2 regions of the Buttiauxella agrestis genome follow, and region 2 is predicted to be linked to the other one. Evidence: predicted binding sites of a transcription regulator. Region 2 holds the regulator's gene; the other holds the start of a gene.
The links. Region 2 encodes PhoB, which activates phosphate uptake and scavenging genes when phosphate is short. Its sites were predicted from a motif close to CTGTCATAAAACTGNCNNAT; they were not measured.

Region 1 (3,427 bases), 1.8 Mb from region 2:
AACACCTTCGTCATCTTCATTTCTCGTATCATTGCGCAGGTCGCCTCTGGCTTCTTGTCCGGAAACCGGGATGAAGGTGAAAGTAACAACGGCAACCCGTTCGTTTATTTTGCGATTGCGACAGTGCTGGAGCTGGTATTCGGTATCCTGGCGAGCATTATCACCATGTGGTTCTCACGCCACCGTGAATTCCACGCTGATGCCGGTTCTGCAAAACTGGTCGGTCGTGAAAAAATGATTGCCGCTTTGCAGCGTCTGAAAACCAGCTATGAACCGCAAGAAGCCAGCAGCATGATGGCGTTTTGCATCAATGGTAAGGCTAAGTCAATGAGCGAATTGTTCATGACTCACCCGCCATTGGATAAACGTATTGAAGCGCTGCGTAATGGTGAATACCTGAAGTAGGATTAAATTGAGTTAAAAAGGCGTGCCATCGTTGGCACGCCTTTTTTTATGCCTGTGGCAGTCGAGACTGAGACATCCGTAAGCTACTGACAATGGCGGCGACAGTGGCAAAACTGCCAGCCAACAATAACGAGGCGTGCGTACCGTGAGTGGTGAACAGGTTGAACATCAGAGCTACCAAGGCAGCGCCACAACTCTGACCGAGTAACCGGGCGGTGCCTAACATGCCGCTGGCACCACCGCTGCGGTGACGTGGAGCAGAGGAGATAATGGTATGATTGTTTGGTGACTGGAACAATCCAAAACCGGCTCCACACAAAACCATGCGCCAGATGATATCGATATCCGACGGGTTATGAGGCAACAGTGCCAGTGCAAACAAACCGCAGGCCATCACGGCTAAACCAATCCCACCAAGCAGCCCCGCATGAACTCGTTCAATTAAATGTCCCGCAATGGGAGCCATGATCATCGTCGCAATCGGCCAGGGAGTGAGCAGCAGGCCGGTTTCTACTTCACTGCGTCCCAGCGTCGATTGCAGGAAGAAAGGCAGCGAAACCATGGCGAGCATTTGCGCCGCAAAGGAACAGACTGACGTCCCAATAGACAGCGAAAATATCGGAATACGCAGTAAATCGACTGGCAATAAAGGGAAGGGAAGAGTCAGTTGTCGGCGGACAAAGAAGAACCCAATCACGGCTAGCGCAGCCAGCTCTCCGATAATCAGCCAACCAGATTGTCCCTGAGCAAAACCGCTTATCGCGGAGATGAGCAAACCAAACGTTAGAGCATTCATGATAGCGCTGGGTATGTCGAAGCGCTGGCCCTGTGATTTTTGTTGGTTTGGTGGCAGAAAACGCAAAGCCAGGATGAGAGCAACGATGCCAATCGGAACGTTAATCAAAAACAACCATTTCCATGATGCAACGGACAAAATAGCGGCGGCAATAGTTGGCCCGGCAGCAGATGAAACGGCAACAATAAACGAGTTAATTCCCATACCGCGGCCAAGGTATTTTTGCGGATAAATAAGCCGAATGAGTGCGGTATTAACGCTCATTAATGCCGCACCGCCAAACCCCTGGAGTACACGTGCAAATGTGAGCATGGGTAACGAATTTGATAACGCACAAAAAAGGGAGGTCATGCAGAACAGAATTAATCCGCACTGATATACCCGGCGATAACCAAATATATCCCCCAGGAACGACATAGAAAGTAACGAAACAATTATCGCAATTTGGTAACTGTTCACAATCCAGATGGATTCTGCCGGGCTGGCATTAAGTTCTCGGGCAATGGTGGGAAGGGCGACGTTTGCGATTACGCCATCAAGTACGGCCATGGTTATACCTAACGCAATGGCTAAAATAGCACCATAGCGCTGCGGCAATGGCAGCCCATCAGCAAGGGTTTTATCCATAGGAATGTTTGACTTCACGAGGCGATATTCGAAGAGAAATAATAATAGCACTAAATTTACGGGATATGTCGCAGATTTGTAACGAAATAGAATAGATTCATTGCGATGACATGGTAGTCAACTTATACTAAAAACCGGTTCTGATTTTTATAAAACAAATGCGATCGAGGTGATTTAATGGCAATCGCAGATCTGGATAAACAACCTGATTCTGTCTCTTCTGTCCTGAAAGTTTTTGGCATCTTACAGGCTCTTGGCGAAGAACGCGAAATTGGTATCACTGAATTATCGCAACGCGTAATGATGTCAAAAAGCACCGTCTATCGCTTTTTGCAGACAATGAAATCCCTGGGTTATGTGGCGCAGGAAGGCGAATCCGAAAAGTACTCGCTGACGCTGAAGCTATTTGAGTTGGGCGCACGCGCGTTGCAAAACGTTGATTTGATTCGTAGTGCGGACATTCAGATGCGCGAGTTGTCGCGTCTGACAAAAGAAACCATCCACCTGGGTGCGTTGGATGAAGACAGTATTGTCTATATCCACAAAATTGATTCCATGTACAACCTGCGCATGTATTCGCGCATTGGTCGTCGTAATCCGCTCTACAGTACAGCGATTGGTAAAGTCCTGCTGGCCTGGCGTGACCGCGAAGAAGTGCGTGAAATTCTTGCTGATGTGGAATACACACGTAGTACTGAACGCACAATTACCAGCACTGATGAATTGCTGAAAGTGCTGGATACCGTTCGCGAGCAGGGCTATGGCGAAGATAATCAGGAACAAGAAGAAGGTTTGCGCTGTATCGGCGTGCCGGTATTCGATCGTTTCGGTGTTGTGATTGCAGGTTTGAGTATTTCATTCCCGACGTTACGTTTCTCTGAAGACAGACTTCATGAATATGTGGCGATGCTTCATGATGCCGCTCGTACTATTTCTGAGCAAATGGGTTATCACGAATATCCATTCTGATGAAATAATCAACGCCGCGTAATAGCGGCGTTTTTTCATTCAGTCTCTTTACTGACCATTGTCGATAACTTTGGCATTTTTGCGCAATATCGGGCAATCAGTAAGCCCTATAATTCCGCTATTGCTATGTATAAACTGGGCTGTGGTTATATTTCGCGCAGTAAGATATTTGCACTGCAAACCCAGACCCGCAGCATTTTCCTGGCTTCCAATCAGAACGCCGTATCCTGAGAGCAGCAAGCCTATCCACAGAAGCGCTATTATGATTATCGCGCGAATCATCCTACGCATATATGCCTCTTATTAATAGGTTAATAGACTGCTAAGCGTAACGGATGAGGTTGCTGTAGCAATATGATGATTCTTAAATAATATATGCGCTGATGTTACGCAATGTTTAAGATGCCTATGCCAAACTTATCCTTACATTGTTACGAGGTGGAGAGAGTAGTGAGAAAGTACCGATGGTTCATTTTGGTTGCGGTTTTGTTCATCTGCCTGCTGCTATGGACCCAAATGGTCAATGTGATGTGCGATCAAGATGTACAATTCTTCAGCGGCATTTGCACGATTAATAAATTTATCCCCTGGTAGTGTCTTTTTATCAGCAGGAGGCTTACCTTGTGCCGT
Region 2 (3,427 bases):
CCCAAGCCCACTGCCGCCCGTCTGGCGCGAACGCGCTTTGTCGACGCGGTAAAAACGCTCGGTCAGGCGCGGAAGGTGTTCTGCTGAAATCCCAGGGCCATTATCCGTCACGCTAAAACTTGCCCCGCCCGCCACGCGTTTCCAGCTCACCGTAATATGCGTGCCTTCTGGCGTATGGTTGACCGCGTTATAAACAAGGTTGGAAATCGCACTCCTCAGTTGCTCGTCATTGCCAAAGACTTTCAGCGTGGGGTCGATATCAAATTGTATCGTCTGCCGTTCATGGCTGAGAGTTTGCGCCTCACGCTCTACAACACGCAGCATCAGCGGCACATCAATCTTTTCATTGAGCACCATCGCCGGAGCGGCTTCTATTTTTGAAAGGGTCAGAAGCTGCTTAACCAACCCTTCCATGCGCGAAGTTTGCTCGCGCATCGTGCCTAATGCTTTCTCACGCAGCGGTCCTTCAAGCGTCTGGTCCTGCATCATCTCCAGATAACCTTGCAGCACCGTGAGCGGCGTTCGCAGTTCGTGACTGACGTTAGCAAAGAAATTACGTCGCGCCCCTTCGAGCTGGTGCATCTGAGTCACATCTCGCGCCACCAGCAGCCACTGCTCATCGCTGTAGGGCATCACACGGAACTCCAGATGGCGGCCCGTATTGAGTACCAAAGTTAACGGACGTGAAAACTCTTTTTGCGACAGATAGCGAGTAAATTCCGGGTAGCGCAGCAAGTTAAGGATGTTCTGCCCGTTATCGTCCGGCCAGCGTAACCCCAGCAATTGTTGCGCCAGACCGTTACACCAAAAAATCGTCCCTTCTTCCGTGGTCAGAACCACCGCATCGGGCAGAGATTCGGCTCCGCTACGAAAACGCTTAATCAGATTGCCTAACTCTTTGCGGCGCTTTTTGTTGCGCAGCTGCATCTGATGAAGACCGTACAACAGGGGATCCCAACTCCCGCGCCCTGGCGGCGGCGTCATACTGCGATCCACCCACAGCCACCACGATAAACGCAGTAAATTCCAGAAATGCCAAACCAGCAGTCCGGTGACTGCCAGTAATAAAAACCACGGTAAATGGCCGAAAATAAGACCTAAGATGGCGGCAGGTATGCAACAGAGCACCAGCTCCATCACCAACCTTTTCCATGACAACCTTTCCAGCACGCGTCACTCTCCTGACAAGGAATTAAAAGCGGGTTGAGAACCGATAACCCGTACCGCGTACTGTTTGTACCATCCTGTCGTGCCCGCTATGTTCAAGCGCTTTGCGTAACCGCCGAATATGTACGTCCACCGTTCGGTCTTCGACATAAACATTGGTGCCCCATACATGATTAAGCAATTGTTCACGGCTATACACCCGCTCCGGGTGCGTCATAAAGAAGTGTAATAATTTAAATTCTGTTGGCCCCATATCTAATGGGTTCTCACCGGTCATGACGCGGTGCGATGACGGATCCAGGCTCAGTCCGTGCATCTCAATCACCTCTTCCACCGCCATCGGAGAGATACGGCGCATCACAGCTTTAATGCGTGCCACCAGCTCCTTCGGGGAAAACGGTTTGGTAATATAGTCATCGGCCCCAACTTCAAGCCCTCGCACGCGGTCTTCTTCTTCACCACGCGCCGTCAGCATCATGACAGGGATTTCACGTGTTAATGCTTCACGTTTCAGATGCTTAATGAATTGAATACCTGAACCACCCGGTAACATCCAGTCCAGTAAAATTAAATCCGGAAAGGGTTCGATAAGCAGATTCACTGCGGCGTCATAATCTTCCGCTTCTACAGGATGAAAACCGTTTTGTTCGAGCACAAAGCTCACCATTTCACGGATTGGAGCTTCATCTTCTACGACTAAAATACGCTTCGCCATGATTCGCCCTGCTCAAGGAATAATTATTGTTGTTTCAATGCGGTGCCATTATGCGTCAGATTTATGACAGATTTATGAAAAACATAAATGCCTGGCGACTCATCACAATGAATTATGACACTCAATTGTGTCGTTCTTGCTCATCCGCTTTATAATCCCGCCACGCTTTTTTATGCCAAGGGACAACCAATGCGCATTATTCACACATCAGACTGGCATCTTGGTCAAAATTTTTATACCAAAAGCCGTGGGCCGGAGCACCAGGCATTCCTTGAATGGTTGCTGCAAGCCGCAGTCGAGCATGATGTGGATGCGATAATTGTCGCAGGCGATATTTTTGATACCGGTTCGCCGCCGAGTTACGCGCGCGAATTGTATAACCGTTTTGTGGTGCAACTGCAGCAAACCGGCTGTTCCCTTGTAGTGCTGGCGGGAAACCACGATTCCGTCGCCACGCTGAATGAATCTCGCGAATTAATGGCGTGCCTGAATACTTATGTCATCGCCAGTGCGCGGCATGATGCCAGCCAGCAAGCTATCGTACTCAACACTAAATCGGGGGAACCGGGTGCGATTCTTTGTCCGATTCCGTTCCTGCGCCCCCGGGATATTCAAAATAGCCAGGCGGGACTTTCCGGCCACGAAAAGCAGCGTTCATTGATGGAAGCCATCAGCGAACATTACCAGCAGTGTTACAACGCAGCCTGCGAATTACGGGCGGATACGAGGCTGCCGATTATCGCTACCGGCCATTTAACCACCGTCGGCGTGACCAAAAGTGACGCGGTACGCGATATTTACATCGGCACGCTCGATGCTTTCCCGGCGCAGCATTTCCCGGCAGCCGATTACATCGCACTCGGCCATATCCATCGCGCCCAACTCATTGGTGGCACTGAACACATTCGTTATAGCGGCTCGCCCATCCCGTTAAGTTTTGACGAAACGGGCAAGAGCAAAAGTGTTTATCTGGTTGAGTTTGCCGAAGGCGTGCTTCATGAAGTAACTCCGCTGACGGTGCCTGTCAGCCAGCCTTTAGCGGTCATCAAAGGTTCTCTGAGTGAAATCGAACAGCAACTCGCGCAGTGGCGCGATGCACCAGCAGAACCCAAAGTTTGGCTGGATATTGAAATCGCTACCGAAGAATATCTGCATGATATGCAACGCCATATTCAGCAATTAACCGAAACGCTCCCCGTCGAAGTGGTGTTGCTGCGCCGCAGCCGCGAACAGCGCGAGCGCGTTATCGCCCAACAGCATAAAGAAACGCTGAGTGAGCTGACGGTTGAAGAGGTTTTTGAGCGCCGCCTGGTTCAGGAAGACACTTCCGAAGAACGCGCACAACGTTTGCGAACGCTATTTGCCCAAACGGTGGCGAGCCTGCATGACGTGGAGGAAGAAGCATGAAAATCCTTAGCCTGCGCTTAAAAAATCTCAACTCCCTGAAAGGGGAATGGAAAGTCGATTTCACCCGCGAACCGTTCGCCAGCAACGGTTTATTTGCTATAACCGGGCCAACAGGAGCCGGGAAAACCACGCTGCTCG

Region 1: a site for PhoB is predicted at 1,894-1,913, ahead of kdgR (DNA-binding transcriptional regulator KdgR). Genes of this name have one in related genera too.

What each region holds. Positions count from the first base shown of each region.
Region 1 is NZ_UIGI01000001.1:2,109,786-2,113,212, forward strand. Features, by position in the region: gene htpX (protease HtpX) at 1-405, shown strand, start outside; gene DY231_RS10230 (MFS transporter) at 452-1,828, opposite strand; gene kdgR (DNA-binding transcriptional regulator KdgR) at 2,006-2,797, shown strand; gene DY231_RS10240 (YobH family protein) at 2,846-3,088, opposite strand; gene mgrB (PhoP/PhoQ regulatory lipoprotein MgrB) at 3,248-3,391, shown strand.
Region 2 is NZ_UIGI01000001.1:3,889,374-3,892,800, forward strand. Features, by position in the region: gene phoR (phosphate regulon sensor histidine kinase PhoR) at 1-1,170, opposite strand, end outside; gene phoB (phosphate response regulator transcription factor PhoB) at 1,193-1,882, opposite strand; gene sbcD (exonuclease subunit SbcD) at 2,072-3,289, shown strand; gene sbcC (exonuclease subunit SbcC) at 3,286-3,427, shown strand, end outside.